Regions from separate parts of the Levilactobacillus suantsaii genome, predicted to be linked through region 1. Evidence: predicted binding sites of a transcription regulator. Region 1 holds the regulator's gene; the other holds the start of a gene.
What was found. The regulator Rex, encoded in region 1, represses fermentation and respiration genes when NADH is low (regulators of the CRP and FNR family bind a similar motif). The targets are predictions, from matches to a motif close to TTGTGAANTANTTCACAA.
Positions count from the first base shown of each region.

Region 2: a site for Rex is predicted at 9,298-9,315, ahead of adhE (bifunctional acetaldehyde-CoA/alcohol dehydrogenase). Genes of this name have one in related genera too.

Region 1 is NZ_CP059603.1:1,346,227-1,362,739, reverse strand. Features, by position in the region: gene H3M12_RS06275 (APC family permease) at 21-1,856, opposite strand; gene groL (chaperonin GroEL) at 2,172-3,797, opposite strand; gene groES (co-chaperone GroES) at 3,861-4,145, opposite strand; gene H3M12_RS06260 (redox-sensing transcriptional repressor Rex) at 4,450-5,091, opposite strand; gene H3M12_RS06255 (ABC-F family ATP-binding cassette domain-containing protein) at 5,485-7,446, shown strand; gene tsaD (tRNA (adenosine(37)-N6)-threonylcarbamoyltransferase complex transferase subunit TsaD) at 7,521-8,564, opposite strand; gene rimI (ribosomal protein S18-alanine N-acetyltransferase) at 8,603-9,205, opposite strand; gene tsaB (tRNA (adenosine(37)-N6)-threonylcarbamoyltransferase complex dimerization subunit type 1 TsaB) at 9,189-9,911, opposite strand; gene H3M12_RS06235 (acyl-[acyl-carrier-protein] thioesterase) at 10,112-10,852, opposite strand; gene rsmI (16S rRNA (cytidine(1402)-2'-O)-methyltransferase) at 10,842-11,738, opposite strand; gene H3M12_RS06225 (DNA replication initiation control protein YabA) at 11,755-12,096, opposite strand; gene holB (DNA polymerase III subunit delta') at 12,121-13,137, opposite strand; gene H3M12_RS06215 (cyclic-di-AMP receptor) at 13,147-13,476, opposite strand; gene tmk (dTMP kinase) at 13,493-14,161, opposite strand; gene H3M12_RS06205 (diguanylate cyclase) at 14,392-15,249, opposite strand; gene H3M12_RS06200 (hypothetical protein) at 15,242-15,889, opposite strand; gene H3M12_RS06195 (cellulose biosynthesis cyclic di-GMP-binding regulatory protein BcsB) at 15,871-16,513, opposite strand, start outside.
Region 2 is NZ_CP059603.1:469,640-486,152, reverse strand. Features, by position in the region: gene asp4 (accessory Sec system protein Asp4) at 1-16, shown strand, start outside; gene H3M12_RS02245 (sugar transferase) at 122-1,180, shown strand; gene H3M12_RS02240 (Hsp20/alpha crystallin family protein) at 1,588-2,016, shown strand; gene H3M12_RS02235 (aldo/keto reductase) at 2,119-2,967, opposite strand; gene H3M12_RS02230 (hypothetical protein) at 3,089-3,247, opposite strand; gene H3M12_RS02225 (cation-translocating P-type ATPase) at 3,425-5,767, shown strand; gene H3M12_RS02220 (DUF1836 domain-containing protein) at 5,858-6,385, shown strand; gene H3M12_RS02215 (nitroreductase family protein) at 6,583-7,221, shown strand; gene H3M12_RS02210 (glycerophosphoryl diester phosphodiesterase membrane domain-containing protein) at 7,363-9,000, opposite strand; gene adhE (bifunctional acetaldehyde-CoA/alcohol dehydrogenase) at 9,346-11,961, shown strand; gene apf (aggregation-promoting factor) at 12,458-13,123, shown strand; gene H3M12_RS02195 (IS30 family transposase) at 13,203-14,201, opposite strand; gene H3M12_RS02190 (hypothetical protein) at 14,458-14,718, shown strand; gene apf (aggregation-promoting factor) at 14,956-15,798, shown strand; gene H3M12_RS02180 (acetate/propionate family kinase) at 16,029-16,513, shown strand, end outside.

The DNA of each region.
Region 1 (16,513 bases):
TCCTGCTAACTAGAATGAAACTACTCTTTTAAGTGATAATTATAAGTTGAAACGATGATGTTTTCCCGAGAGTTCAAGACGGTCCGCAAGCGTAACGCCGTTTGGTTATGCAGAACATTTTGCCATGGGTGCCGCGGGACAAACTGCGGGACCAAGACCGTCGTGGTAAAGTTCCGTTCAGTCGCCCGTTTAGCGATGACGTCACAGAACCGCAACGTTGGCGTCGCAATCGACCGGTAAGACGAGTGAATATCCACGAAGCGGATATCGGGGAATTCAGCCTTGAATTCCAAGGCTGTCTTGTGTTCCTTTTTGGGATTCTCGTCAAACGACACGTGCATCGCAATCACGTAGTCTCCAATGGAACGCGCGTAATTGATGGCGCCACTCGTTACCCGGGTGATGTTGCTGACCAGGACAATGACCGTGGCCCCATCGTACTCGTGGACCACCGACTTAGTCTTGGCTTCTACCCGTAACTGCCGAGCAACGTTGATGTAATGCTGATGAATCCGATAGAACATCATCAATAATAATGGCATGATGATTAGGTATGGCCAAACGTTCCCGAAATGCAAGAACAGTAAGAAGATAACCAGAATTAGTGAGATCAACGCCCCTAACAGGTTGATAGCGGCTTTACCCAGCCACCAGCCTTCTCGGACCCGGAACCAGTGAATAATCATCCCGGATTGGGACAAAGTAAACGGGACGAAGACCCCAACCGCATACAGCGGAATCAGTAAGGTCGTTTGCCCGTGGAAGATGAAAATCAACACGATGGCCCCAACGGCTAACGAAATGATTCCATTGGAATAGCCTAAGCGATCCCCACGGTCCAGATAAGCGTGTGGGAGAAATTTGTCTTTAGCCAAATTGTAAGCCAAAATGGGAAAGGCCGAGAACCCGGTGTTGGCCGCGACCGCTAAAATCAAAGCCGTAGACAGTTGCAGCAGGTAGTACAGCACCCCGTGGCCAAAGACGCCAGTGGCGATTTGGGAAAGGACGGTCTGACTCGATTCCGGTCGAATCCCCATGTAGTAACTCAAGTAGGTAATCCCGGCAAAGAAGATGGCCAAGATTCCAGCCATAATCGCCAGCGTCGTCGCCGCATTATGCCGCTTCGGGGCCTTAAAGTTCGGCACCGCGTTACTGATGGCTTCGACCCCGGTCAGAGAAGATGACCCAGAGGAGAAAGCCCGAAAGAACAGTAGCAGCGTCATGCCTTGCACCGGCGCACCTAGTCCGGCAGCAGCATGGTAAGTCACTTGACCCGTCGCGATGTTGTATAAGCCAACCCCGACCATGACTAGAATCATGACGATGAAGAAATACACTGGAATGGTCAAAAAGGCCGCTGATTCGCGCATCCCCCGTAGGTTCAATAACATAATCCCAATCACAATCAGGACGGATACTAACACCGAATACGGGGACAACGCCGGAATCGCCGACGTGATGGCCTCGGTCCCAGAAGTGGTCGAAACGGCCACGGTCAACATGTAATCAACCAGTAATGATCCCCCGGCGACCAGCCCCGCGTTTTGGCCCCAATCGGTGGTCGCAACCACGTAGGCCCCCCCGCCGGAAGGATATGCCCGGATAATCTGCTGATAAGAAAGCGTGATGGCAAATAACAGTACTAAAACCAAAGCGGCAACCCAGAGTTGGTACATCAGGGCTGCAGCGGATAAGGTAATTAAGACTGTGGTAATTTGCTCAGTACCATAAGCCACGGAAGATAGCGCATCAGACGACAGTAACGCTAAAGCTTTAAACTTAGTTAGCGCCTGGCCGCCTTCGTCCATGGTTTTGAGGGGTTTCCCAATTAAAACCCGCTTTAAATAATGCCACATGACTATTTACTCCTTATCTCCACGAAATAATGATTGAAACCCCGGCCAGAGACCGGAAAACACCACTCGCTTTTGCGAATGCAAACGTCATTCTACTACATCTAGGTCCACATTACCACAATTCTTCGCATTAACAACCCGCAATTTTACCGCCCCGAAGCCCCTCGCCGCCACCCGCTGCTTTCACTCCTAGGTACTCGTTGCCCGTCAACTTGTTTACCGGCTTAGCGATCCACCCATTTATCGGCGCCACCGCACACAAAAAAGCCCGGACCGAGGTCCAGGCTTGATAACACATTACTAATTTAATTGAGCTTACATCATACCGCCCATGCCGGGTTGTGCGGCTGGAGCAGCAGGTGCTGGGTTCTTTTCTGGCTTGTCCGCAACCACCGCTTCGGTCGTCAGCAACAAGGCAGAAACAGAAGCAGCGTTTTGCAGGGCAGAACGGGTGACCTTGGTTGGGTCGGTAATGCCGGCAGCAACCATGTCTTCGTACTTACCGTTGGCGGCGTTGTAACCAATACCTGGCTTTTCGCCCTTTAAGTGTTCAACGACAACGGAGCCTTCAACACCAGCGTTTTGCGCGATTTGGCGAACGGGTTCTTCCAGAGCGCGGAGCACGATGTTGACCCCCGTCTGTTCGTCGCCTTCAGCTTCAACGGCGGCGACATCCTTGATGACGTTGATCAAGGAAGTCCCCCCACCAGCAACGAAGCCTTCTTCAACGGCGGCACGGGTCGCGTTCAAGGCGTCTTCAATCCGGTACTTGCGTTCCTTCAATTCGGTTTCAGTAGCAGCACCGACCCGAACGACAGCAACCCCACCGGCTAACTTCGCCAAACGTTCCTTCAGCTTGTCACGGTCGAAATCAGAAGTCGTGTCAGCGATTTGACCCTTGATTTCATCAACCCGAGCGGAGATTTGGTCCTTAGAACCAGAACCTTCAACAATCGTGGTGTTGTCCTTCGTGACGTTGACCTTTTGAGCTTGGCCTAATTGATCGATGGTCGTGTCCTTTAAGTTCAGGCCTAAGTCATCGGTGATGACAGTCCCACCAGTCAGAACGGCGATGTCTTGGAGTTGAGCCTTCCGGCGGTCACCAAAGCCAGGGGCCTTAACAGCAACCACGTTGAAGGTTCCGCGCATCTTGTTCAAGACCAACGTTGGCAAAGCTTCACCAGTGATGTCATCGGCGATGATCAACAGGGAACGGCTTTGTTCAACGACGGATTGTAATAATGGTAAGATGTCTTGGATGTTCCCAATCTTCTTATCCGTGATTAAGATGTATGGGTTGTCCAGGTTAGCTTCCATCTTGTCGTTGTCGGTGACCATGTATTGAGACATGTAGCCACGGTCGAATTGCATCCCTTCAACCACGTCCAGGCTGGTTTCAACCCCACGGGATTCTTCAATGGTGATGACCCCATCGTTACCAACCTTTTCCATGGCGTCAGCAATCAAGGAACCAGTTTCCTTGCTGGCAGAAGAAATCGAGGCGATTTGGGCGATGTCGTCCTTGGTCTTCACATCGTGAGACATCTTGTGCAGGCCCTTAACGGCAGCGGCCGTTGCCTTTTCGATCCCGCGACGGATGCCAACTGGGTTGGCACCGGCCGTGACGTTCTTCATGCCTTCGTTAACGATGGCTTGGGTCAAAACCGTGGCCGTCGTAGTCCCGTCACCAGCGATATCGTTGGTCTTGGAAGCAACTTCGGAAACCAGCTTAGCGCCCATGTTTTCAAAGTGGTCGTCTAATTCGATGGCCTTAGCGATGGTAACCCCATCGTTCGTGATGGTCGGGTTACCGTAACTTTGTTCCAGCACCACGTTGCGACCCTTAGGCCCTAAGGTGGTCTTGACCGTGTCAACTAACTTGTCGACACCGGTTAACATTGCGCTACGTGCATCTTCAGAAAATTTCAATTCTTTAGCCATTATTCTCGTTCACCTCATATAGATTTTTTTAAATGAATTTTTAAATCAATCGTGGGGAAAGTCTTAGTCGATAACCGCAACTAAGTCCTTTTCGTGTAAAACAAGGTAAGTCTGGTCTTGGTACTTAACTTCCGTACCCGCATACTTATCGAATAAAACCTTGTCGCCAACTTTGACGCTTGGCGCAACCTTATCGCCATTGTCTAACACCCGGCCGTCGCCGACTGCGACAACGTTAGCCGTTTGCGGCTTTTCTTGCGCGTTACTTGCTAACACAATGCCGCCAACCGTTTCTTCTTGCTCTTCTGGTTGGTCTAAAATGACGCGGTCTCCTAATGGTTTTAACACTTGAATCCCTCCAATGAACTTACTATTAACATTAGTTTTTAGCACTGTTAGCACTTGACTAACATAAGTGCTAATCACAGTTTCTAATATATGAGTTTTCGTTTTAAAAATCAAGGAATTTAGCAAACTTTCTAAGGCGGCCCAACCAGTTGCACCCAATAACACCGTGTCGCCCCGGGCTTCTCGCCATTAGCGTACCAAAAAGGCGCTGGGACCGTGGTCCCAGCGCCATTCTCACCAATTCATCCTGCCTCTAGCATTTAAGGGGCGCAATTAGTCAGTTAAACGTGACGTTTTAAAGCCCTTAGGCTTCCTTTTGGTTGTAGTGTTCCAAAAAGTAGATCAGGGTCTGCAGTTCGTTGGTCAAGTCCACGTTTTGCACCCGAACGCCCTTCGGCACCGTAATCCGCAGTGGCGTGAAGTTCAAGATTCCTTTGATGCCACCCGCCACAGCTTCATTCGTCACTTCTTGGGCGACATCGGAAGGAATGGTCAAGATAGCGACCTGAATTTGCTGTTCCTCGAGTTGCGTCCGCAAATCAGACATCGGGTAAATCGGGACCCCACTTTGAATGGTGTTCGCAATTTCTTCATTGATATCAAACGCCGCACTGATCCGGACGTTACTGTCCTGGTGAAAGTTAAAGTTCAAGAGGGCGTGGCCCAAATTCCCGACCCCGATCAAGGCGACACTAGTCAGTCGGTCTTGGTTCAAGATCTTGCGGAAAAACTTAATCAAACTCTCGACGTCGTATCCGTAACCACGTTTCCCTAACGCTCCAAAGTAGGAAAAGTCCCGCCGAATCGTGGCGGAATCCACCTTTACTGCCTCGGAAAGTTCCGTGGACGAAACCCGCGTCTTATCCGCGTCCAAAAGAATATTCAAGTAGCGATAGTAAATCGGCAACCGTTTCGCCGTCGCGCGTGGAATTTTTTGTTCTGTCAAAGCATGTTACCTCCTAATCAATTCTTGCCGGTCATCGCTTGATAAGATTTCGTCACGATAACTTACAAACCTAACTTATAGTCTAATTGTGAAACCTGATTTCCTATAGATTATAGCATATCAGCCCATCTTGTGAAAGAATTTGCAAATATTTTTCAAATTCCTTCACAATCTGCATTTGTGCATAACGAGCCTAATTATTTCACAAGCCCGCCCAAAACGCAATTTTATTTCTCATATTTCTCACAAACTAGTTTACGGGGCAAAATTGTAGCGGTCGCTTCTACCCGTTGCTTCCCTCCATTCCCCCCTAGACAATATTTCGGCTTAACTGCACAATATGCTAAAATGAAGGTTATTAATGAAAGTCATACCGAAAAGGAGGTTGGTTTTGTGATTCTCTTACAAGTCCAACAAGTGTCCCGGCGGTTTGGCGCTACCGTGCTGTTTCACGACGTGACTCTCGACGTCAGTGACCACGGCCGGGTAGCGCTCGTCGGACGCAACGGGGCTGGTAAATCCACCCTAATTAAAATGATTGCCGGGGAAACCACCCCCGATGACGGTCAAATCACCCGCAAACGCGGATTGACCGTTGGCTACCAGGCGCAAAACGCCGGGTTAAACTCTACTAAAACTGTTTGGAATGAAATGTTAACCGTCTTCGCCAAGTTACGGGCGATGGAACAAAAAATGCACGACCTGGAAGGCCAAATGAGTGACCCCCAGGTCATTGCTGACGCCGACCAATTGCAGCAGATCACCAAGACCTACGATCAATTGCAACAGGACTTCAGTGACCAAAATGGATACGGCTACCAAGCCGAGATTCGGGGCGTACTCCACGGGTTCGAATTCAACGAAGACTACTATGATAAACCTGTCAGCGAGCTTTCCGGGGGACAACGGACCCAATTGGCCTTAGCCAAGCGCCTACTGGAAAAACCGGACCTCTTGATCTTAGACGAACCCACGAACCACCTCGACGTCGAAACTTTGACCTGGCTAGAAGGCTATTTACAAAGTTACCCCGGCGCCCTACTCGTCGTCTCCCATGACCGGTACTTCCTGGACCACGTGGCAACTGAAGTCTATGACATGTCCCGTGGCAGTCTCAGCCATTATCAAGGTAACTACTCGCACTTTATCGACGAGAAAGCTCAGCGACTCCAGCAAGCCTGGAAGGAATACGACAAGCAACAGACCGAAATCTCCAAGCTCGAAGACTTCGTTAACCGTAACATCGTGCGGGCCTCGACTACCAAGCGGGCCCAGGCCCGGCGCAAACAATTGGAAAAGATGGACCGCTTAGACCGGCCCGAGGGTGACGAAAAGGTCGCGCGTTTCTCCTTTCGTCCCCACCGCCAAAGTGGCAACGTTGTCCTCGACGTGGTCAACGCTGCCGTCGGATACGATGGCCACACCCTATCTTCGCCCATTAACTTGGACATCAAGAAACATCAAGCTATCGCCATCGTGGGGCCCAACGGGGTCGGTAAATCGACACTGCTTAAGACCATCTTAGGCAAGCTACCGGCGTTAAAGGGCCAGATCATTTTTGGCACCGGCGTAGACACCGGCTATTACGACCAAGACCAGGCTAACCTGCATGATAAGAAGACGGTACTTCACGAGCTTTGGGACGACCACCCAACCACGCCGGAGGGCGATATCCGCTCGATTCTGGGCAGTTTCCTGTTTACCGGCTCCGATGTGGACAAGACCGTTCACAGCCTCAGTGGGGGCGAAAAGGCCCGACTTTTGTTAACTAAGCTGGCCCTACGTCACGATAACTTCTTGATGCTTGATGAACCGACCAACCACTTGGATATCGATAGCCGTGAAGTTTTGGAAAACGCCTTAAACGACTTCGATGGGACCATCCTGTTCGTCTCCCATGACCGGTACTTCATCAACCAAATCGCCACGCAGGTAATCGAGTTAAGCCCTAACGGGACGACCCGCTATCTGGGCAACTACGATTACTATGTCTCCAAGAAGGCCGAACAAGATGCCTATGCGGCAAAGGAAGCCGCTGAAGCGGAGGCCGCCCACCCGACCGTCACGGCACCCAAGCAGACGCAGGTCGACTACCAACAACAAAAGGACCGCCAGAAAGCCAAACGCAAGCTTTCCCGGCAGGTCCAAGCCTTAGAAGACCAACTCGGAGACCTAGAAAAAGAGAAGACCCAAATCGAAGAAACTATGAGCCAACCAGAGTCTTTCAACGATGCCGATAAGCTGGCGGATCTTCAGCAACAGCTCGATGTCGTAACTACCAAGCTCGACCAGACCGAAGATGACTGGACCAACAAAAGCCTTGCCTTGGAAGATTTTGACGATGCAACTGATTAATTGACCTATCCTAAATATCCAAAAGGACGCGGAGAATTCTCCGCGTCCTTTTTCAATCAGGTATTCAATTCATGTTACTTCACCGCATCAGCAATCCAGTCGAATTCTAAGCTCGGGTCGGCATTTAGCGTGGCATCCGCAAAAACGCCATGGCGGTAGGCCACGTTGGCAAAGGCACCGATCATCGCAGCATTATCGCCACACAATTTGAGCGGCGCTTTGAGTAAATGCGTGCCGGCAACGTTGGCCAGGTCACGGTCCAAGCGTTCCCGCAAGCCGAGGTTAGCCGCCACCCCACCAGCTAAGATGAGCTGGTGGACCGGGTAATCGTGCAACGCGCGCAACGTCTTTTCAGCCAAAACGTCCACGACGGCTTGTTGGAAACTGGCCGCCAGGTCGTGCTTGTTAAGCGTGTCACCGACCTGGTCCGCGTGGTGAGTGGTGTTGATAAAGGCACTCTTCAACCCGCTAAAGCTAAAGTCGAAGTTGTCGTCGGTCTCCATCGCCCGCGGGAAGTGGAAGGTATCGTGACCCTGGTGGGCCCATTGATCAACTGTTTTGCCGGCTGGGTAGTTCACCCCCATGACCCGGCCAATCTTATCGTAAGCTTCACCGGCCGCATCGTCACGGGTCTCGCCAATGATTTCAAATTCATTTTCGGCGGGCATGTAGACCAGCTCAGTGTGACCCCCAGAAACCAGTAAGGCCATCGCCGGAAATTCGATGGGTTCCACGTACCGGGCCGCATAAATGTGCCCCGCCATGTGGTTGACCGGAATCAGCGGTAGTTTGTGGGCAAACGCCACGGTCTTGGCCGCAGTGACCCCAATCAACAACGCGCCGACCAACCCGGGACCGTACGTTACGGCCACGGCATCGAGGTCGTCGTAAGTCACGTTAGCCTCTTGTAAGGCGTCCTTGATGCACAAGGTCACCTCTTCGATATGGTGGCGACTAGCCACTTCGGGTACGACGCCCCCAAACCGTTGGTGACTCTTGATTTGGGTGGCAACAATGTTGGAGAGAATCCGGTGACCGTCTTCAACGACCGCCACACTGGTTTCATCACAACTCGATTCAAACGCTAGAATTAAATTTCGCTTATCCGTTGGACTCACTCCTTTTGATTATCAATCCCCACTAACTTGAGCAGTCGTCACTGTTCTTCCAAGTTTTCCGTCGTGGCGAGTGGCTTGTCCAAAGTCAACACCATATCCACGGCGTCCTCGTGATCACCGAAGTAGTAACCGCGCTTGATGCCGGTTTGGTGGAAGTTTAAATGATGATAGAGATGTTGGGCCTGTTGGTTCGAGATGCGAACTTCTAGGCTCACGGTCTTATAGTTCAATTGTTGGGCTTTATCGATCATGATATTCAGCAGGAAACGGCCGAGGCCCTTCCCTTGAAAGTCAGGTAAGACGGCAATGTTCGTGATATGGGCGTCTTGCGTCCGGTCATCAAAGGTACAACCGATGAACGCCAATAATTGGTCATTCTTACGTACGACCAAGTAAAGCCGATCACGTTCACGGCGGAGTTCATTGGCAAAAGCCGTCGAATCCCACGGGGCCTTCCCCGCGTACACGGCCCGTTCGATTTCAATCATTTCTGGAATATCGGTAAAGAGCGCCTTGGCGACAAAATAAGTCGCGCCCTTAACCTCGACTTGATGGTTTTTAACCCCCAACGTCTCCTCTCGAATGATTTCCCGATGCGTCCCAAAGACATTTTTATACCAGACTTTAAATTTTTTCAACATAGGATTGGTTAAACTCTTTTGGGTGGTTTGCGCGCCAGTCAGCTTCTGCCTGCGTCAGCCGTAAATAGTTAGGGACGAACCGATCAACATCGGTGACTGGGTCTAGGTGCTGACCTAGTAACCCAATTGTAGCAACTTGCGGCAGATTCAGCCAGCCATTGACCGCGGGTGTCGCGGCCGAAATCGTGGTGTGAATCTGGTCGCTAAAGTGGTCGGCATCGCCTAAGAACCAGATGGGTTCGGCGTACTCTTTAACGGCCGCTAAGAAATCGGTGATGCTAGTGTGCGCGTCAGCAATCACCGGTTGTGGCCCGTTTGCCGTGATCCGGTACAGCCCCGCAAAAACGTTTTGGTTGCGGGCATCGAACATCGGCGCTACCAACGCATTCATGACCGGCACGTTGGCGGCCAACGTGGCTAAGCTGGATACCGCCACTAAGTCGATATTCAACGTAGCTGCCAAGGTCTTAGCCGTAGTCACGGCGATTCGAATCCCAGTATAGGATCCGGGTCCAGCAGCCACCACGACCCGGTCTAAATCACCAGGCGTTAAGTCCGCCATGGCCAGTAACCGTTCAATCTCCGGCAAGAGGTACTCCGCGTGCTTTTGGTGGACCGTCACCGTAATGGTCGCTAATACCGTGTCATCATCTAACACGGCCACACTTAAGGGCCGGTTGGACGTATCAATTGCTAAAACTTTCATGCTTGTCAGGTCCCCCTCGACGAAATTCGCGCAACCAGATAACAAGAGCGGTGCGCCAGAATCGCTACACCGCTCCGTTCACCCGTTGGGCGTGATTGGTTTTCTGTCCGCGCAATCAGACGGTCTTACGATTTATCCAGTTTACTATACTACCACAAAATCGTCCCGACAACACCCTTTGGCAGAAACGGTACGCAAACTTAACGCGCCTGCCAACTCACCGTTGCAATCGCAGCGATAGTGCTACCCACTTTAATCTGGTGCTGGGTAGTCGTGGCGTCTGCTTGGACGGCCGCACTGATGACTTCGTGCCCGTATTGGACCTCATTTTCAAAACGAATCTGCACGTCTACTGGTCGGTGCGTCCGTAAGAAGTCCGCGGACAACGTATCGAACAACCAGTCGAAATAGTGGGCATTATTGACGTGACCGTTATTGTCGATATCAAAGTAACGGACCCGGTACGGTTTCGTCACTTGCGTCTTGGTCGTGTCCAACCGTTGCGGCCGGGGTAACCGGGGTAAACGCTTGACTTCTTCACTCTGGTACGGCGCCATCAATTCCGCGGGAATCGTGGCAATCTTGCGGGTCGCGTAACTCATGGTGACCCAGATTGAGTCGCCATATACCAAGGTGTCCCCGTTTTCCGCGAGTAACCAGTACTCGCGGTAGGCAAAGTAGCGGTTATACGACGTGGCGCGTGTCTTTAAGGTCACCCGCTCACCGATGTGGGGCAAGCGCGTTAATTGTAAGTGGTACTGGGTGACCACCCAACCGACACCTAAGCCGTGAATCATGTCGGCGAACATCCCTAATTCGATGTTCTGGTCATCAGAGACCAGGACGAATAAGTCAATCAGCGTCGCCACGGTCAACTGACCGGTCTCGTCGGCCTCATAATAAACAATCCGGTGGGGTTCTGTATATGCCTTAGCGCTCATCCGTTGATTCCTCCTGATTTAAATGATGATAAATGCGATAAACTTCTTGTTTCTTGAGGTGCCGTAAATTGGCGACCTCTTTAATCGCGGCGTTGGGACGTTCACCCGCCGCAATCAGGCGGTCAACTTGAACCGGAATTGGTTCACTCAAATCAATCGTATCTTCTTCCGTGGTCGGGTCCGGATTACCTCCGACCAAAACGACGAATTCCCCGCGCACGGTGTCGGTAGCGGCCCATTCGGCCAGCTCCCCTAAGGTGCCACGGAGAAATTCTTCGTACCGTTTCGTCAGCTCCCGGCACAACACGGCGGGCCGGTCCGCCCCAAAGCCACCAGCGAGGTTTGCTAGCGTCTTCTTCAACCGGTGCGGGGCTTCATAAAAAATCAACGTTTCCGGGCGTTGCGACAGCGCCGCGACTTCGGCCTTTTGGTCCTTGGGCTTGCGGTCCAAGAAGCCATAAAAGTAAAATGGCTGGGGCGCTAACCCGGAGGCAATCAAGGCGGTCAAGCCGGCATTGGCTCCCGGTAATGGAACTACCGGAATCTGGGCTTGGGCACAAGCCACGACCAGTTCGTGACCGGGGTCACTAATGGAGGGCATCCCCGCATCACTGACCTGGGCGATTTGGGCGCCCGCTTGGAGCTTGGCCAATAACTGCGGAATCCGTTCCTGCGTGTTATGCTCGTGAAAACTAAGTTGCTTAGTCGTAATCTCAAAGTGATTTAAGAGCTTTTGCGTGTTGCGCGTATCTTCGGCGGCAATCAGATCAACGTCCTTGAGGGTTTTAACGGCCCGAAACGTCATGTCATCGAGGTTGCCGATGGGTGTAGGCACCAGGTACAGCCGGCCGATCGTCTCGGATTGAAAACTACGTAGTCGTTGCATCGTTTCTAAATTCCTCCTATTGATCACGATAAATAACTTCTAAACAAAAGGCGCACTCTTCGTCTTGTTTCCGCCGCGTGCCGTAGAATTCCCGGCACACGTGAAACCCCTCTTCGTAGAGTTTTTCCAGAACCTGCCGGGACTTCGACAACCCCTGCTGGGTGGTTTCCGGGGCTTCTGGCAAGGTGCGCTGGAGCTCCTGCAGAAGATCACGCAAGTGTTGATTCTCAATTTCTAGTTCTGCGTTCTGTTCAAATACCTGAGTCAACTCTGCTTGCAAGTCCGTGAACTGGGTCAAAGTCGTCTCGAGTTGTCCCTTCAAATCCTTTAATTGATCATATACTGCTTGTTTATCCAAATTGCCACCCCTTTTCTGGTCGGTCTAGCGTGCGACTTGCGCCAAAATCTGTAACGTTAAGGTTTCTAAGATTGCTTGAAAATTCAGGTTCCCGGCGAGTTGTTGCCGAGTATTCAAGGTCAACGTGACCACCGCCACTAACCGATCGACACTCAGTTGCTGCGCGATTTGTTGGCTCTGCGTGGCGACCTGCGGGTAACTTAACGTCTCCTTGGCGACAGGTCCCGCTTGCTGTAACAGCGCGTCGTGCCAGACCTCCACCAACATATCCAAGACGATTCCTTGCCGATCGCGGTTTGTCGCCAGTGGGACCAGTTCCGTCTGGACCCGTACAAAGGCTCGTTCGTCAGCTTGGCAACAAGCACTGAACCAATGTTCAACCCGCTTCTGTGCCGTGGCCAACCAATCGTCAGCGACCAGGTCTTTAGCCGCAGCGATACTTTCGGTCAACGTCGTGAGTAAGGTTTGTTGGCTCGGAGCCACCCCCACATCAGCCAAGGCACTGGCTAGTTCCTTGGGGGCCACCGGCAAGAGGTCAACAATCTGTGTTCGCGATAAGATTGTGGGCAAAATCAAGTTTTTATTGGTGGTCAAGAGTAGGGCCACCGTGTTCCCGACCGGTTCTTCAATGAATTTCAACAGGCTGTTAGCCGCCCCGGTGGTCATCCGTTCGATTTGATCGACGATAAAGATCTTTTGGTTCCCTTCGACCGCGCTTTTGGTGAACTCGGCCTTTAGGTAACGGACTTGGTCGACCTTGATGCGTTGGCCGTCCGGGACCACCCGAATCACGTCGGGATGGTCACCAGCCAGGATGCGCCGACACTCGGCGCACTGGCCACAGGGCAACCCATCGGCGGTCACGTTTTGGCAAAATAACCGGAGCGCCACAGTTTCCGCTAGGGCCTGCCGTCCCGTGCCGTCCATGCCGTTAAACAGGTAGGCATGAGACAGGTCCCCAGCCTGAATCAAGTGCATGAAATGGGTCAACAGTTGTGGTTGCAGGCGTTGGACCGTCGTAATCGGGCTTTCTTCGGTCATGAGCACCCCCTAGAAGCGATGAAACTGGTCGACGGGGAGCACGAAGACCGTGGCGCCCCCGACCTGAACTTCTACCGGATACGACGAGGTGTTGTCCAATTGGGCATCCAGATTGACCGGCGGGGTCATAAACTGTTGCCGCGTGTGACTGGCAGTCTTGATCAAGTCCAAGACATCGTCGACCCGGTCATCCTCCAGCCCAATCATAAACGTGGTGTTCCCGGACTTGAGAAAGCCCCCGGTCGTCGATAAACGGGTTGCCCGGATGTCGTGGTCGATGAATTGGTTGCTCAACCGGTTAGCATCCTTATCCTGGACAATGGCTATTAACATTTTCATATGTGGAGTTCCTCCCTTAAGCGCCAGGGGTAAAGTAAGCCCTGGCGGTTTGTTTGATCAACGTCAACGCACTGGCCACCACCTGAGCGGGCGGTTGCGTGGCGTCAATCAGCTTAATGCGATTTGGCTCGGCTGCTTGTAAGCGCAGGTAAGCGGCCCGGACCCGGTCGTGAAACGCCGTTTTTTCAACGTCCAACCGGTCGACCTTGCGTGGGTCGCGGTGAGCCTGGATACGTTTCAACCCGACCTCGGCGGGAACGTCGAAGTAAACGGTCAACTCGGGTAGCAACCCGTCCGTGGCAAACGTGTTCATCTTCGCCACGGCGGCCTCACCAATCTGCCGGCCGGCCCCTTGGTAAGCCACCGAGCTGTCCACGTACCGGTCACATAAGACCAGTTGGCCGGCTTCTAAGGCCGGTAAAATGGTCTCGGCCAGATGTTGGCGCCGCGCCGCCGCGTAGAGTAACGCCTCGGTGCGGTAATCCATGGCCGTGTTGGCCCGGTCCAAAATAATCGACCGGATACTTTCTGAGATTGCGTTGCCACCGGGTTCCCGCGTGACCGTTAACCGGTCACCCAGTAGCGGCTGTAGTGTCGTGGTAATCGCCCGCAACGCACTGGTCTTGCCAGCGCCGTCCGGACCTTCAAAACTAATAAACGTTCCTGACAAAATTTTCGACCTCATTTTCACGTCATATCAGACGAGCTAATTCTCGACATTGTTGCATCCATTGTACTTTAATTCAGAATTGATGTCTATTTGCGAATGAGTCGCCCCACCAAAAAAGCCACCCCCCAGTCTCACTTTTTCTCGATTCATTTATTATGGTAGAAACCCGCTTACTTGGCACCTGATTAGCGCTCTGGCAAGCCAAAAAGGACCCCTCAAAATTCTTGAGAAGTCCCTGCAGGCACCTAAACATCGTATTCCGTTTCTTTAATGCCGGCATTCATCAGATCATAAGGTGATTGCATCCGTTCGGCATCCCAGGTCGCCACCCCTACGACCAACCGGATATCTAGTGACGCTAATTCCTCGGTCGTGGTGACGGCTTCAGCGAACTGCGTTTTGATTCGTTCCGCCACCACCGTGGCCCCGTTCGACGTGGCGAACAGCAAGGCCGCCCAAGTCGGGTTATTGCGGTCCAACAAATAAGTGATGTCATTAGTCCGCATCCCCTGTTTGACGGTCTGTGACACCAATTGAAGTAACGCCTTCAACTGGGTCTCGCTCAGCATGTTGCGCATCTCATGAAAGTAGCGCACCCGAATGATCATGGTGGCTACCGGCAAGTCAAACTGTCGGTTGGTCTCCGTAAACACCGCAGTGTCTTCGATGTAGGAGACCGTAGTGCGCAGATTGGTGACCTCATCGAACGCCCCCCGCTCCACCAGGTCGCTTTGCAGCTTAACATTTTGGGCCTGCAACCGCCGCGAATGGGCCGTCATGCCGTAAAACGACAGCGATAATAATAGTGGAATGAACAACCAATACAGCAAGACCCAGGGAACTTGATGGTCTAAGACCTGATTTTCATAAATCACCGCTAATAATTGGACAAAGATAAAGAGCAAATTAGCCAATAATCCGGTGATCAAGCCCCCAAAATGGGTCGTCAAAATGAGACAGATTGTCACCCCCAAAAAGATGGTATTCAAGAACAAGTACTGGGGACGGGTAGCTGCCATGCCAATAGCCAGGACGCTCATCCATCCCAAAAAGGCCATCAGATAGATGTCGGTCAACCAATTTTCACGGTTCTGTTTAGTCATAACGAGTCCCCCCTCGGTGCCGTAAACCCCGGTGCTTTCGCCACAGTAAGACGAGTGCCAGGCTGATGACGGCCATGACGCCAGCCGCAATCCCCAGGTACAGCCCCAATTGGCGGTTCTGGGTCAACCGATGATGGGCCGTAGCTGCGGGATCGATCAGCGCTTGGCGTTGGAAACGAAAGTGCCGTTGAACGTTATCAGCATCGACTACCAACGCGTCGCCACCGATTACTGACAAATCTGCTGGCGTACTCAGGTGAGTCGCTGCTCTGGCAGTCGCATCTGGTGTGGCGCCGGTAACGACCAGTAACCCGCGCCGGTCATTATACGGGGAACGTAAGAGTTGCGCCGTTCCCAACGTTGCCCCGTACCGCGGTTCAACGCTCAACTTTTCGTTGGCCACTACCCGCGTCTCGGCGGTGTTGAATTGAAAATACAAATGGTCGTTGAGGTCGTGAATCAGGGGATTTTGCCGCGGCGTGCCCAACGCAATCACGTTAGCCGTCTTCAAGACGTCTTCGTGGGGTCGCTGGTGGTAAAACTGCAGTTGGCCCCGATTACTGTCGACGTAATGGCCTAAGAGGGCAAATACCCGGCTGAGTGTCTGATAATCGGCGGCCGTCAGCTGCCGCGGACGCACAACGGCGAGATGGTCGTAGGCACCCTGCTGTAAAAAGAGCCCCGGATATTGAGCAAACAGCAAGCGGTCCCCGGTTCAATGATCTCCCAGGGTGTCGGCCGGGCACTCCCCTTAGCACTGGTCGCCACGGGCAAGTCTAAGGCCACCCGCACGGTAAAATCATGCCCCACGGCTAAGCGTTGGGGGATACGCACGCTAAAGGTCTCCCCATCGGCGTGGCGTGCGGTCAATCGATGACTTCCAATGGACTGACCGTTGACGCTCACGGTCGCTAAAGCGGCTTGGAAATCCAGGTTCTTAGCGTAGCGCAATTTGACTTGAATAGTCGATCCCGCCGCAGCTACCCGGTCGACCGGCAACTTGACGAAATAATCGCGTTCCTGTCGCGTTGCCCCCACCAGCCGGTCTGCCGTGGTCGTCAAGGCGTACTCATTTTGTGGCGTCGTCTCCGGCGTGAGCACCGCACTCTGCGCGGTCAAAGTTGTACTGGCGTGGGTGGCTTGCCGCAAGAGCTCCGCGTTCGCCAGGTACCGTCCGGCTTGGGCCAACAATTTGGCGTTCGGGGCTGTGACGATCAGGTAATGTTTATTAGCTGCGTCATAACGTTGGATCCGTGCTGTTTGT
Region 2 (16,513 bases), 880 kb from region 1:
GGTAAGTCTATTTTAAGAGGGCGAATGGTTTCAAGGTGCGACTTATGGGGGACCCTGTGAACCATCGAGAAGAGAACGAATAAACTGTCAAAAGACTGGGTTGAATTGGGGCGTTTGTAAAATGAATAAATGGATAACGGATATTGTTCAGGGCCGAACTTTTGACGCGACTCGGCAGGCCAAAGAAGATATCGCGAAGATTGCGGCGCAAATGGGGTATCACATCGCCAACATCTTTCGCTACAATGATAGTGGCGAATCTGACGAGGCGGTGACCTCGAGAATCGATGGTATCACGGCTGCTGTGGCCCGCGGAGACATGCTGGTGTACCAATACCCTTCCTTGAATAGTGGTCGGTTTGATAACTTTTTTGTGGACCAGATGCACCGACGGGGGATTAAATTCGTCTGTTTGATTCACGACGTGGCCACACTCAGAGACCAACAGAAACCTACGTGGATCGACGAACTGGGGTACTTCAACCGTTGTGACGTGTTGATCGTCCACAACCGGCGCATGGCGGACCGGTTGAAGGAACTGGGTGTCACCACCCCGATGGTCATGCAGTATCTGCTGGATTATCTGGACGACAGCCACGATGACGACCGATACGTGTCCACCCCGGAGACCTTTAAGCGCGGCGTGGTCTTGGCTGGGAATCTGTTGAAGTCCCGCTATGTGGCACAATGGGCACAACAGACACCCATCACGGTCTTTGGCGTCAGTGATGACCAGTTGGACCAACAGTTAGCCGCCAATCCGAAGATCGACTTTCGGGGGCAACGCTGGCGCTGGGATTTGGCCCAGGAACTGCCACGTACCTTTGGTTTAGCCTGGGACAGTGACACCGAGACTTATAAATATAATGATTACACCCGTTACAATCACCCGCATAAGGTCGCGATGTATCTGGCCCACGGTTTACCAGTCATCATTTGGCGGCAAGCCGCCGTGGCTGATATTATCGTGCAAAACGGGCTGGGATTAGCTATTGATAGTTTGGACCAGATAGATAATGCTATAAATAGTATATCTGATGATAATTTAGCCCAGATGTTGGAGCGGGTCAACGCATTTGGTCAGCTGATTCGGGACGGGTGGTTCACGCGCCAAGGGCTCCAGGCGGCTGAAATGAAGTTGATTGCACCGGACTTTCAAATCCCAACTGACCTGCAATAGAATGGGTTGCCCTGCTACATTTATTATAGTCTGAAATACTTACAATGAAAGAACCGGCATGACTGCTGCATTGATAAAAAGGAGATTGGGCGGATGTCCAATCTCCTTTTTGGTACCACCGGTAAGGAAAACGGCAGTTGGGGAAGTGACCGAAGCAACGTCGCAAGGCGAAGCCATTTAGACAACTAAGAATTGTTTGATTTAATTTGACGTTTAAAAGCAAATTAATTGACGACATCGGCGCTAACCGCTTATACTGTTTTCTATAAAACGTAGTAGTATCAAGGGATTGAATGAAATAATTAGCACTCTAAAAATCAAGTGCTAATTATTTGCATTTCTGACCAATACTGACTATTATAGAAAATGTAAAGAGAAACAAAGCTAATTGAAAGGGGTTATTGATAATGACCAATGAAATGATGAACCGGAACGATGACTTATTCAATCCAATGAATTTCTTTAACGAAGTGGGTAACTTGGGCCGTGACTTATTCAGTGGTGAATCGACCCCAATGAAGACCGACGTTGTGGAACACGATAAGAATTACGTGGTCACGGCAGAATTGCCAGGCTTCAAGAAAGAGGATATCCACGTCGATTACCGTGACGATACGTTGCGGATCACGGGTAAGTCCGAAGTTAACGCCGATACGAAGGACAACGATGGCCGCATCTTACGGCAAGAACGCTCCCAGCAAAACGTTTCGCGTGCTTTCTACCTGCCAAACGTTGACTTAAAGCAAGTCGCTGCCAAGTATGATGATGGTATCTTGACGTTGACCTTACCAAAGGAAACCGAAAAGAATGACAGCCATAAGATCAGCATCGACTAAGCTGACTGACCTAAAAGCTGATTAAAAAGAGTGTGACGTCTTAGCCCGTGCAGGGTCGGGACGCCACACTCTTTTTTTACAATGGTGGAAATTTTTCGGACTTTAATATTGTTTACCGGTCTCGTAGACGATTTCAGGTTCGTTGCCGGTCCGCTGGTTCTGGTTGAGTAGGTCGATCATCGACATCTCATCGGCGGTCAACTCGAAATCGAAGACCGCTGCGTTTTCGGCGATACGGGCGGGGTGTTGCGATTTCGGGATTGGAAGTAACCCGTGTTGCAGTTCCCAGCGTAACGTCACCTGGGCCGGGGACTTCTGGTGGTGGGCCCCAATTTTCTGAAGCATCGGATTGGCCAGTACGGTATGATGCCCCAACGGACTCCAGGCTTCGGTCAGAATATGGTGGTCGGTATCGTAATCGAGCAAAGCCTGCTGGTTGAGATAAGGATGGTACTCGACTTGATTGACCACCGGCATCTCGTGGGCCTGCGTTGCCAGGAGTTCGAGGTGGGCGACAGTGTAGTTGGAAACCCCAATCGAGCGAACCTTCCCGTCAGCCTTCAACTTTTCGAGTGCCCGCCAGGTCTCAAAGAAGTGCACCCGGACCGGCCAGTGAATCAACAGCAGGTCAAGGTAGTCGGTCTGCAGGCGTTTTAGCGACCCCTCGACGGCTTTTAACGTCTGGTCGTAACCCTGCACGACCTCGGCGACCTTACTGGTGAGCTGAAGGTCTGTTCGCGGTAAGGCTAGTTGCTTGAGGGTGGTGCCCAGTAGGTCTTCGTTACGGTACAGCATGGCCGTATCGAAGAGGCGGTAGCCGGCGTCAAAGGCTGCTTGGATGGTGGTGTCCATTGCGGCTTGGTCCTTGATGAGGTAGGTGCCAAAACCCAGTATGGGTAAGGTATTGCCGTCGGCGAGCGTGTGCGTTGCGGTGATGCTAGATAATGTCATGGATACGTTTCCTCCTTGGCGGAAAATCCCGTCATGATTAGTCTGGCTCGGGCCGAACGAAGCAGCGAGCCCCTAGACCTATCTTAGGGGATAAGGCTAGAAATGACAACGCTTACTAGATTCAGTGCCGCCGAAATTGGTCGTACAGGTTGACGCTGGATTCGATCAGCATTCCAGCAGTCATTAACCACATGGCGACCATACTTTGTTTGGCGAACATGACCCCTAACAAGACCAAGTACAAGATGAACAGGAGCAGTGATGTTGATTTATGTCCCATGAAAAATTCCCCCTTATAATTAGATAACTCACTTCTCATTTAACCACTCTGCTGGCTGACTGTTAACAGCTAGCGATTCCATTAAGATGTCAGAAAAGTTGAACGGATGACGGGTGAGGGTTGCGATAATCTTGTACAATAAGGGTAAAAGCGGTACCAATTTAAGGAGGTCGGGCCATGACGCAAGAACAATCGACATCGCTAACACGGGGATTAACGGCCGCTGAGGTGACCACCCGAGTCCAACAAGGCCTAAAAAATGACCCGGTGCCGCCACTAACGCGTAGTGTGCGGCAAATCTTTCAAGACAACCTATTAACCTTATTCAATTTAATTAATCTCGTGCTGGCCGGCTTAGTTTTATTGACCGGTAGCTATAAAAACTTACTGTTCATCGGAGTCGTTGTGGTGAATACGGGGATTGGAATCTTTCAGGAAATTCGCTCCAAACACCAGATCGATCATCTAGCGTTACTTTCGGAAGGGCGCATTCGGGTCCGCCGGGACGGCAAAACCACACCACGCCGCCAGGAAGAGATCGTCCAAGATGACCTACTGGAACTGGGGCGGGGCGACCAACTCCCCGTTGATGGGGTGATTCGTGAAACCACGGGGCTGGAAGTCGACGAATCCCAAATCACGGGGGAGTCAACGCCCATCGTGAAGCAAACCGGTGACACCATGGCTTCAGGGAGCGTCCTGTTGGGCGGCCGGGCTGTGGTCCAGGCCACCAAGGTTGGCCAGGCTAGTTTCGTCAAGCAAATGACCCATTCCGTCCAGCAACAACCCCGGACGGCCAGCCTGTTGCTGAATAACATTAATCGTATTATTAAAGTGCTGACCATTACCATCATTCCGTTGGGCATCATTTTGTTTAGCGCTTCGCTCATCAAGGGCGAAGCAATCAACCGGGCTATCTTGGGGACGGTTGCGGCCGTTGGTGGCATGATTCCCCAGGGGCTGGTCCTGTTGACGTCGGTGGCACTGGCGGTAGGGGCCTTGACCCTGGGTCGGCGTAACGTCTTAGTCCGAGAACTGCCAGCTATCGAAGCGTTGGCCCGTGCCGACGTTTTGTGCTTGGATAAGACGGGGACAATCACGAGTGGCAAATTAAAGCTCGACCGGGTGGTGCCGCTGGGCACAACGTCCATGGTGACGGCACAGGCCCTGTTGGCTCAAATCGTGGCGGCGACCGGTGACGATAACGAGACGGCGCAGGCGATTCAAGAGGCCCTGGGCAACCCGGACGTGACGGCCAGTGACGTCCTGCCATTTTCGTCGGGGCGTAAGTGGAGTGGCGCTCGGCTGGCTACTGGACGGGCCTACGTCATGGGCGCTCCGGAGTTCATTTTTGAAACGGTCCCGGTGGCCGTACAAAGTCAAATCCAAACGGCGGCGCAACAGGGTTACCGGGTCTTAGTCCTGGCCCAAGTGGACCAATTGACCACGCCGCACCCGACAAGCCCCACCGCCTTAGCGTTGTTGTTGATTACCGATGAACTGCGCCCGCACGCGGCGGACACCTTTGACTTCTTTGCCACCCAGGACGTGGCCTTGAAGGTCATCTCGGGCGACAATCCCGTGACCGTGGCCAGCATCGCTGAACGTGCAGGCATCAAGGGCGCCCAGCAACTGGTCGATATGAGCCAGGTGGGCGAACAACCGGATTACGCCCAGCTAGTGGCTGACTATAACGTGTTCGGCCGAGTTACCCCCCAGCAAAAAGAAGGACTGATCAAAGCTTATCAAGCCGCCGGGCACACGGTGGCCATGACCGGTGACGGGGTCAACGACCTGTTGGCCCTACGTCAAGCCGATTGCAGTATCGCCATGGCTTCTGGAAGTGAGGCCACCAAGAGTCTGGCCGACTTCGTACTGGTCAACTCGAACTTCGATGCGATGATCAACGTTTTGAATGAAGGTCGGCGAGTCATCAATAACATCGAGCGAGTGGCGTCGCTATTTCTGATCAAGACCATGTATTCGGTGGTGCTGACCGTGATCTTCATTTTTATGACGCGCAGCTACCCCTTCGAACCGATTCAGTTGACCCCGATTTCATCGCTGATGGTGGGGATTCCGACCTTCTTTTTGGCCCTGCAACCCAACTATGCGCGGATTGCCGACCGGTTCATGAAACAAGTCATGGAGATTGCCGCACCGGCTGCGACCTGCGTCGTGGGCTACATCGTGGTCATCATGGTTTTAGGGACGCAATTTCACCTCGACTTTGCGACCACTTCGACTTTGAGTGTCCTGATGACGGGACTAGTCAGTCTGAACGCCTTACTGATGGTGGCTCGACCACTCAACCGTCTCAAAGTCGTACTGATTCTGGTCATGGCCACGTTATTTGCTTTCATTTTTCTGTTCTTGGGCAAATTATTCTCATTGGTCGATCTGTTCAATTGGGAACTGGCCCTGATTTACCTCCCGTTGGTCGTCAGCGTTCAACCCGTGTTCCTACTGGTTCAAGCCGTCCTGGGTAAACGGATTCTAAGTCGTATCAACTGGCGTTAGGTAAAAATAGCGGGGCTAAGCTTTATCTAGTCATCATGACTAGGTTATATGTTATAATTAAGACAAAATCCAGAAGGGCAGGGAACGACGATGGCAGATTTTAATCAATATACCCGGTGGGAAACGCAGATGCACGGGGTGCAACTTCCCCGATGGGATGACCTCCCCAAATTCGACCTGTACATGGACCAAGTCACAGCGCTGGTCAACGAGGTGCTGGGGCCGTTAGGCGTGGATACGGTGACGCCGGCCATGATTAACAATTACGTGAAACATAAGGTCATCTTGGCACCAGTGAAGAAGAAGTACCAGACCATGCAGCTGACGGATATTTTAATGATTAGTCTGCTCAAACCAATGTTCCAAACGGACACGGTTCGTTCGGGCATCGACCAGATTACGGCGGGCGACTACCCTAAGCAAGCCTATGATAACTTTATCGGCCAGTTGGAAGACCGGCTCCACCACTTAGGTGAAGACCAAGTCCAACCGGCGGCCAAGAACTTAAACGAAAAGCTGATGCAGGTCGCCGTAGATGCGGTGGTCTCCCGGCTACAATCTGCGAAGTTATTGACCATGATCAAACGGCCGATTCGTAAGGTGGAAAAAACCAAATAAATGTGACGTACGAAACGGTTTCCAGATGACGGGAACCGTTTTAATTTGGCGAGAAAAAGTTGCAGGAAGTGGCTCGCTAGGAAACGGGGAATAACGATAACGGCCGTTTAAATGTAACCGGTTTCGTGATAAGGTAAAGGTGTGACTAGAGACCAGGTGAGGCTGTCCTCATCGGCTGAGTAAAGGAGCTGTTTGTAATGGATGCAACTAAAGAAGTTAGTTATACCGATTTAATGTTGAAGCGCCAATCTGTCCGGAAATTCAAGCCGGACGTGGAAATCTCCCGGGACGAAATCATGACGATGCTGAAGGAAGCCACCACGGCACCATCGGCTTGCAACCTGCAATCTTGGCACTTCGTGGTCTGCAACGATAAGGCGGGCAAGCAAAAGGCCCACGACCTGGTTATGCCATTCAATTACCCGCAAACCGATACCTGCTCGGCCATTATCTTCGTCTTAGGTGACACCCAGTCTCACGAAAAGTATCGGGCAGTTTGGAACAAGATGTGTGACGAAGGCCGGATCACGCCGGAGAAACGTGACGAGATTTTCCAGACCTTCCTCCCGCTCTATGAACATGCGGACCGTGACTTCTTGGTCAAGGACAGCATGATCGACGCCAGCATGGTAGCCATGCAATTGTTACTGGCGGCTCGGGCACACGGTTATGGGGCGAATCCGTTAGCGGGTTACGCAGCGGACAAAGTCGTTTCGACCTTTGGCCTCGATAAAGACCGTTACGTCCCGGTCATGGCCATTGCCATCGGGGAACCCGACGAGACACCAATCAAGTCGATTCGCTACAATGTCGATGAATTGACGGATTTCGCTTAACCTAACCAAAATTGAAGAAAGCAAAAAACGGTGAACTTACGTTGCGACGTGAGGACACCGTTTTTAGTTTCTACTGAAATCTTTGATAGGATAAATGAGGTCGTAAGACGACCATGCCAGTGGTTGCGATGGGACTCGAAACTACTGCGTTTGGGTTTCCAAGTCAAGTTCGTTCATGAACGCCAGTAACAAATTGGCGTAGCTCGGATTATCCGAATTTCGCTTGATTTCGGCCTGCATCGTATGCAGATTGTCGGTGATGATGCCGTTGACGCCTAAGAACATCATCTGGTCGAGCTGGGTCACCCGGTCGATATCCCAGGCGTAAACCCGTTGGTGATGCTGGGCAGCTTGTTCGACGAAGTTGTCGTTGAGGGTCGTGGCTTCGACGGTATAACCACTCGCATCGGTATACGGGAACGTCAAATTATAGGGCAACACGTAACTGACGAAGAGCTTCGGTTGGTCGTGACGGAGCGCAGTCATGATGCGGTAGCTGAGGGTGTGGACCTGGTCGTGGTGGGCCAAAAGGTCGTTACCAAATTGGCGTAAAAAGCGCTGGGCAACGTCGGGCGTGGTGGCTGAGTTGGTCTTGATCTCGACTAATAATTTTTGGTGGTGGGCGTTAGCGGCCTTGAGGTAGGCGGCAAAGCTGGGGACCTTAGCCTGATAGCCGTTTTCGGTCACCGTGATTTTAGTTAACTGGTTGAGGGTCAAGCGGCCCACCTTTTTATTGAGTCCCGCGAGTTGTTTCAAGTTAGTGTCGTGTAGCACCACGAATTGGTGGTCCTTGGTTTCTTGAATGTCCATTTCGACGTAGTCGGGGTGTTCACGGCTGGTTTTGATCAACGCCGGAATCGTGTTTTGGACGCCGTTGCCGTTATCGACGCCCCGGTGAGAAATGGTGATGGGGCGGCTGGTAGCCAGACCGTTCAAATAGACCAGGTTGAAAGTCACTAGTGATGCGGCAATCACGACTAGTCCAGCCAGTAGGAATAAACGAGTGCGAAGTTTAGTGTGCGCTGGTTCGTGGAAGTTCAATAACATCGTGGGTGTCGGCTCGTGGTCGGCATGACTACTCAAGCTGACCATGACCAAGGCTAACAAGATCCGACTAAGGTAGTGCCAAAAGTCGTGGTGGGTAATGCGCCAACTTTCGCGGATGGCGGCGTGACTGTGGTAGTGGTCCAACATCATTAAGGGCAAGACCGCAATCAAGCGAATCCCTAGGTAGATGGCACCGGCATAAAAGAAGACCAAAACGATTGCCCACAGAGGGTTATCTAATAAGTAGCTGGTGATGAAAGCCGGAAGCTTGGCTTTGTTTAGCAGTGGGGTGGAAAAAAGGATACTGCCAAAGGGGAGAATCACGATGAAATACCCCATGAAGAACAAAAAAGTGCTCGGGGAGGCCCCCTTCAAGCTGGTGACCGTAGCCCGTAGTAACTGGCCCGTGGTGCGGGGCCGACCGCGGCGGATATTACGAATCCCCAACAGTAAAAAGGCAAACTGCCAATAGACCAGCAGCATGATAGCCAGTAAGATGGCCAGTAGCCCGATGACCGCTACTGGATGGTCGAGTACGATATTGCCGAGGTTGGTATACGACACGTAGGGGACTTGCTGCCAACGAAGCAACGCGGCCGTTAACCACCCGAAAATGGGGATGGCACAGTAGCTGATCGCAACATTAGTGAGAAACACCAGGGAGACGTAACTTCCCCAGTGGTGTCGAAAGTGGCGGGTGCTCCGCCGCCAAAACGTCCAGGCTTGACCCATAGTTCTTACCCCCTTAATAGTCTTAATGTACCACAATTTACCCAAACGGGTGGTCTAGCGACGCTTTCAGTCGGAAGTAGGCTGGTTTGGAAAACTTGAAAATTATCAATAATGTGATTCAATTCACACCGCTCAAACGGAAAAATAATTTGGCAGATCTAGCACTGCTTTTGTATCCGCTTCCAATGACGTGGTTATTGAATCCCATGAACTTGGGATTTCGCCGGCTTCAGTGAAAATTGTGATATTTTGAGCACAAAGCAGTTGACGTTTGAAAAAAGAATGATAAGATAGGACTCGTGAATAAGATAACAAGATGTTTTCAACCAAGATGGAGGCATAGAGATGTTAAAAGATATCAAAGTTAAAACCACCAAAACCAGCACGGATACTGAAACCGTCGACCAAATGATCGACCGGCTAGTCACCAAAGCACATAGTGCATTATGCGCGATGGACGATTTTACTCAGGAGAAAGTTGACCACATTGTGCATCAAATGGCAATTGCCGGACTAGACCACCACATGGAACTGGCCAAGGCCGCTTATGCGGAAACTGGCCGGGGGAACGTTGAAGATAAGGCCGTTAAAAACATGTTTGCGACCGAAGAGATTTGGCACTCTATCAAAAACGATAAGACGGTCGGCATCATTAAGGACGACCGTGAACGGCAACTGATTACCGTGGCCGAACCTTTGGGCATCATTGCCGGAGTTACCCCGGTGACTAACCCAACGTCGACGGCGCTGTTTAAATCTTTGATCGCCGTGAAGACGCGGAACCCCATCATCTTTGCCTTCCACCCGCAGGCGCAAAAATCGTCCGTGATGGCGGCGAAGGTGGTCCGGGACGCCGCGGTTGCGGCCGGTGCACCCGAAGGCGTTATTCAGTGGATTGATAAGCCCAGTTTGGATGCCACCACGGCGCTGATGAACCACCCGAAAGTGGCGAGTGTCCTGGCTACCGGGGGCCCTGGCATGGTCAAGGCCGCTTACTCCACCGGGAAGCCAGCCTTAGGGGTCGGTCCCGGCAACGGTCCAGCGTATATTGAAAAAACGGCCAATATCAAACGGGCCGTTTACGACATCGTGTTATCCAAGACCTTCGATAACGGGATGGTCTGCGCCTCAGAAAACAGTGCCATCATCGACACCGAGATTTACACCGACGTCAAAAAGGAAATGCAGGCTCGCGGCGTTTACTTCATTAAGAAGAGTGAACACGCTGCGTTAGCCACCGCGATGTTCCGACCAGAAGGCGGCATCAAGGGCCCCATCGCCGGCATGTCCGCGCAACAGATTGCTGACTTAGCCGGCATCAAGATTCCGAGCGACACCAAGGTCTTAGCCGCTGAAGTCACGGGCATTGGTCCCAAGGAACCTTTGTCAGCCGAGAAGCTATCACCGGTCCTGTCGATCTACAAGGCCACTAGCCACGCCGATGCCTTTAAGAAGGCCGACGCGCTCTTACACTTCGGGGGCTTAGGGCACACCGCCGCTATCCACACGCAAGACGATGATTTGGCCACCGACTTTGGCATTCAGATGAAGGCCAGTCGGGTGTTAGTCAACACGCCATCTGCAGTCGGGGGTATTGGGAACCTGTACAACGAAATGATTCCTTCCTTGACCTTAGGGACTGGCTCGTGGGGCAAGAACTCCGTTTCCCACAACGTGTCTTCCTTTGACCTCTTGAACATCAAAACAATTGCAAAGCGGCGAAATAACATGCAATGGATTAAATTACCTCGGGTTTACTTTGAAAAGACGTCTGTGCGTTATCTCGACGATATGCCGGGCATCAAGCGCGTCTTCCTGGTCACGTCCCCATCGATGGTTCAACTGGGTTACGTGGACACGGTCTTAAACGAATTGAAGCGCCGGCCAGACGGCATTGAATACTCGCTGTTCTCCGACGTGGAACCCGACCCGACCACGGACACGGTCAACCGGGGCGTGGCCCAGATGCGGACCTTCAAGCCGGATACCATCATCGCGTTAGGCGGGGGGTCGCCAATCGATGCTGCCAAGAACATGTGGCTCTTCTATGAAGATCCAGCAGCTAGCTTCTTCGGGGCGAAGCAGAAATTCATGGACATTCGGAAGCGGACTTACCAGTTCAAGAAGCCAAGCAAGGCCCAATTCGTGGCGATTCCAACCACGTCGGGGACGGGTTCCGAAGTGACGCCGTTCTCCGTCATCACGGATTCCAAGACCCACGTGAAGTACCCACTGGCCGACTACGCATTGACGCCAGACGTGGCCATCGTGGATTCACAATTTATCGAAACAGTGCCGAAGAAGACCGTGGCGTACTCCGGGTTGGACGTCTTAACCCACGCCATCGAATCGTACGTCTCCAACATGGCGTCGGATTACACCCGGCCATGGTCCTTGCAAGCCATCAAGCTGGTCATGAACAACTTGACCGCTTCCTATAACGGCGACGTGCACGCTCGCGCCGAGATGCACAATGCGTCGACCTTAGCAGGGATGGCCTTTGCCAACGCCTTCTTAGGGATTACCCACTCGGTCGCCCACAAACTTGGGGGAGAATTCGGTCTGACCCACGGGTTAGCCATCGCCATCACCTTGCCGCACGTTATCCGGTACAACTTCAAAGAACCAACCAAGTTGTCGATGTGGCCGAAGTACGAATACTTCCGGGCTGATGAAGACTACGCTGAAATTGCGCGCTTCTTAGGCCTGCCAGGAAAGACCAACGAAGAATTGAAGGAAGCCTTGGTCCACAAGATCATCGAACTGGCGCACTCTGTCAACGTAACGTTGAGCTTAAAAGCCAATGGTGTCGACAAAGCCCACTTTGACCAAGCCGTGGATCACTTATCGGAATTGGCCTTCGAAGATCAATGCACCATGGCCAACCCGAAGGAACCGTTAATTGCCGACCTGAAGCAAATCATGGTCGACGAATATGACGGTCAGGGGGTCGAAAAGTAATTCCCAGATGGTTCTAAAACCTTATCAAACCAAGAAAAGCACTGACGTTGAGTCGGTGCTTTTTTTGTGAGCCATCTAGGAACCTATATTTTATATAGGAAGAAACTTAAAATTGCAAGCGATGCTGTCATCAGGATGAATAACCAAGAAAAAACGGTGAAAAGGCGTAACTACGGGGCGGTTCGTCCCGATAAAAAAGTTAGGGCCCCGTAATCTATGGCGAAAATGGGCCTTTTTTCATTGTTTTTTCATCTAAAATGACAATTTTTACAAAAAAATTGACGACACAGTGGGGCGTATTTTACCCCAAATCGCACTAAATAGGCTAAAAAAGGGGAAAATAAAACGCTTTATATGACAGCGGCGTTACAAAGATGACAGGTTGTCATAGCCTTAGGGATTTCTTAACCTGGTCGTAATCAAACGTCAATTTACGTGTAACACCTATCAGTTATTCTAAGACCCGTTAAGCAATCAAAGGAGGATGTTTATTTTTATGAGGATTAAGAAAGCTTTAGTTATGACATTAGGGACAGTTGCAGTGATGAGCGCCGGGCTCCTCGCTACAAACGACACTGCTAATGCTGACACGCGGGTGACGGTCAAACAGGGGGATTCTGTTTGGTCCTTAGCCAACAGCTACAACTCATCTGTTAAGTCCATTGAATCAGCGAACAGCTTACAAAACAGCGCGTTGATCTACGTGGGCCAATCTCTGGTGATTCCAACCAGCACGACGACTACGTCCAGTGCGAGTGTGGCTCACCAAACTTACACGGCCCCAGCAACGACCACTACGACGCAAGCCAACACGCAAAGCGCAAAGACTTACAATAGTAACAATGCGCAACGCACGTCGACTTACACGGCCAACACGCAAAGCCAAGCTACGACTAGTCAGGCAACGACGACTTCTGCCGCAACCACGACCACGTCTAGCTCTGATGCCAGTGCTAAGGCCTGGATTGCCAACAAGGAATCTGGTGGTTCATACTCCGCAACCAATGGTCAATACATCGGGAAGTACCAATTAAGCGCCTCTTACTTAAACGGTGACTACTCCGCTGCTAACCAGGAAAAGGTCGCTAACCAATACGTTTCTTCACGGTACGGTTCTTGGAGCAAAGCCCAAGCCTTCTGGCAAGCTAACGGTTGGTACTAATATTTAAAAAACAACTCGTTTAAACTCAAGTAAGTCGTTCGGATGCAGGTCCGGACGGCTTTTTTGTTGGGACGAATTGTCAAATCAAGTGTAACTTTTTACCGAAGAAAACTTCAGATGGTGTCTTCCAGCCTAAGACCTTACGGGGGCGATTATTTAAATTCCTGACAAACTTCGCGATATCTTGATCGGTCAGTTCATCAAGGTCAGTTCCTTTGGGAAAATACTCTCGGATGAGACCATTGGTATTTTCGTTGGTCCCACGTTGTTGTGGTGCGTGCGGGTCTGGAAAATAGACTGAGATACCAAGCTCTTTACCGACTTCACGATAACCCGCAAACTCTGTACCTCGGTCTGGTGTAAGCGTACGAACGCGTTTAGGTGTGACTGTATGCAGGAGGTCGATCATCGCTTGGGTCACATTCTTGGCATTCACTTTGGGTACACGCTCAGACAGAAGGTATCGTGACTTACGGTCGACCAGTGACACTAAACCCGAACGCCCGACCTTGCCGCGAACGGTATCGCCTTCCCAATGGCCAAAACGAGTCCGATTCTCACATGAGACTGGTCGTTCATGGACTGATGGGACATTATTAAAACGGCCACGTCGTTCGTTGACAGTTCCTTTAACCTTACGAGTTTTCCCACGATGTCGTAACTTTCGAGCGAATCCTCGAGCCCCATGACTTTTACGTTTAACGCCTAAATTATTTCGTTCAATTCCGCGATAAATCGTGTTGTAGCTGATATGCCAATTACTGGTCTCTAAAGATAAACGACCGGCGATTTGCTCGGGTGACCATTGTCGTTGAAGAATGCAGTGAAGGACAAAGTCGCGTAGCTTTAAATTCTCCAGTACCCTGAGGCGGCGACTCTTTAATCGGCGCTGTTGATAGTTCTGCTGGGCTTTTACGGCGGAATAGGCGCCCCGACCGCCGTTGCGTTTAATTTCTCGTGACACAGTGGCTTTGGAACAACCGATTTGATTGGCAATAACCTGGTAAGTATGGTGTAAAGTTACACCTAACAGTATGCATTCGCGGTCTTTTAAGGTAAGATGTGTATATGGACTCATAGCCTAAGAACTCCTTTAGATGATTGTTATGGTGACTTCATTCTACAGGACTCAGGCTAGGAGTCTATTTTTATTTTCTTACTTGTTGCACTTCAATTGTAAATTCGTCGGCGTAATAATCAGTCACGACATCGTTCTAATCTTGAAAGCGATTTATCATCGAGCGGGAGAATGGTATATTTGAGGGGAAGTAGTGGTGAAAACGATACTTAATGGTAGAAACGGTGTCGTTAGACTGCCGATAGGAGGGCATAACGTGCGACAACGAAGCGAAATGACCCTGCGAACGTGGGTTAAAATCGGGGCTGGAATTTATGGTGGCTTGACGTGGTTGGTAATTTGGGGCTTAGGCGTCTTACTGCAACGGTGGCCGCGTTGGCTCGATACGATCTTTATGGTAATCATTATTCTGGCCAGCGATTGGGTCTTGCGGTGGGCTCCTTACCACAGTGTGGCGCACGATTTCTGGGCTGTAGGCTTCATTATCATGACCTTATCCTTTATTTTTCTGACTTGAACGGCAGCAATACCGCCTAAAAAGGCTATCCCTAAGAAGAGTTAATCAATAATTGATTAGCAACTAAGCTAAGTTATGCCAGAAATGTTTCGATGGCATTAATAAGATTGCGGATTGTCACATTTCTCCGATTTTCTTAATTAGGGTGTAACTTAACTTCAACTGCTGTGTAACCTCCAGCCGTTATGATAGGAATCGTTAAGTAATCACGACAACCACAAGGAGGACATTTCATTTATGACTATCAAGAAAGCCTTAGTTTCTACCCTCGGTATCGCTGCTGCATTAGGTGCAGGGGTCTTCGCTAGCACGACTTCCGCTAACGCCGATGTCCGGGTAACGGTTAAGTCAGGAGACACGGTCGCTAAGATCGCCAACCAATATAAATCAAGTGTTTCAGCTATTGAAAAAGCCAACAATCTTAAAAACGTTAATTTAATCTACGTGGGTGAATCCTTATCGATTCCAAGTTCGACGTCAACGACTACGGCTACGACCGCAAGCACGACGACGCCAACGACCACGACGCAATCTCAAAACACCACGCAAGCTAAAACAACGAGCCACAAGACGACCCAGCCAGCCAAGACTTACAACTATAGTAGTCAAAAGAAGGCTACGACTAGCAACACGGGTTACAAGAGCAACACGGCCAAGACTAGCAACAATAACACGACCTACAAGAGCAATAACACGGGCTACACGACGAACACTAGCTACAAGAGTAGCAATTCGGGCTACAACACTGGTAACACCAGCTACAAGTCCACGTCAACGGCTAACCAGTCCAGTGCGAACACGGGCTCAACGTCAACGACGAGTTCCAACACCAGCTCTAGCTCTAGCTCGACTTCTAGTTCAGAAGCCAGTGCGAAGGCTTGGATTGCCAACAAGGAATCTGGTGGTTCTTACTCCGCTAAGAACGGCCAATACGTTGGGAAGTACCAATTAAGCTCTTCTTACCTGAACGGGGACTACTCCTCTTCTAACCAGGAAAAGACTGCTGATGAATACGTTTCTTCCCGTTACGGATCTTGGTCTGCAGCTAAGTCTTTCTGGCAAGCTAACGGTTGGTACTAAAAAGAACGCCAACCTCATCAATTAACTTTGATTGATTAATCATTAAGACCCGAGCCTGGTGCTCGGGTCTTTTTTTATGGGCGATGACTTGTAGATAGGTTGGCGAATGAACGCATTGAACCGGTGAAAAGCCTAAGAATTATGCCGCAACCCTGAACTCAGTCTTGAAAGCGGATACATTTTTCTTTACACTGGGAAGTAAGCCATACCAAATTGGGAGGGGTCGCACGATGACCAAAGTATTAGCGATAAACGCTGGTAGTTCGACGTTGAAATGGAAATTATTTGCCATGCCAGAGGAAACGGTGATTGCATCGGGATTAGTGGATCGGTTGAATTTGCCTGGTTCTGTGTTCAAGGTAAAACTCGCCAACGGTAAGAAGTACACAGAAACGCAAGACAACATTACCAATAAACTTGCGGCGGCAATGGTTCTGACGCGGTTGAAAACCTATGGTATCTTGAGCCATTTGAGTGAAATTACTGGGGTCGGCCACCGTATCGTGGCTGGGGGAGAACTTTTCAAGGATTCAGCGGTAATCACACCCTTGGTCTTGAAACAGATTAAGGCATTGAAGGACTACGCGCCGCTCCACAACCCGGTGCAAGCTTACTATATTGAAGTCTTCGAGCAATTACTGCCGGAGGCCAAGCAGGTCGCTGTCTTCGATACGTCCTTGTACACGGAGATGCCTGCGGTCAACTACCTGTATGG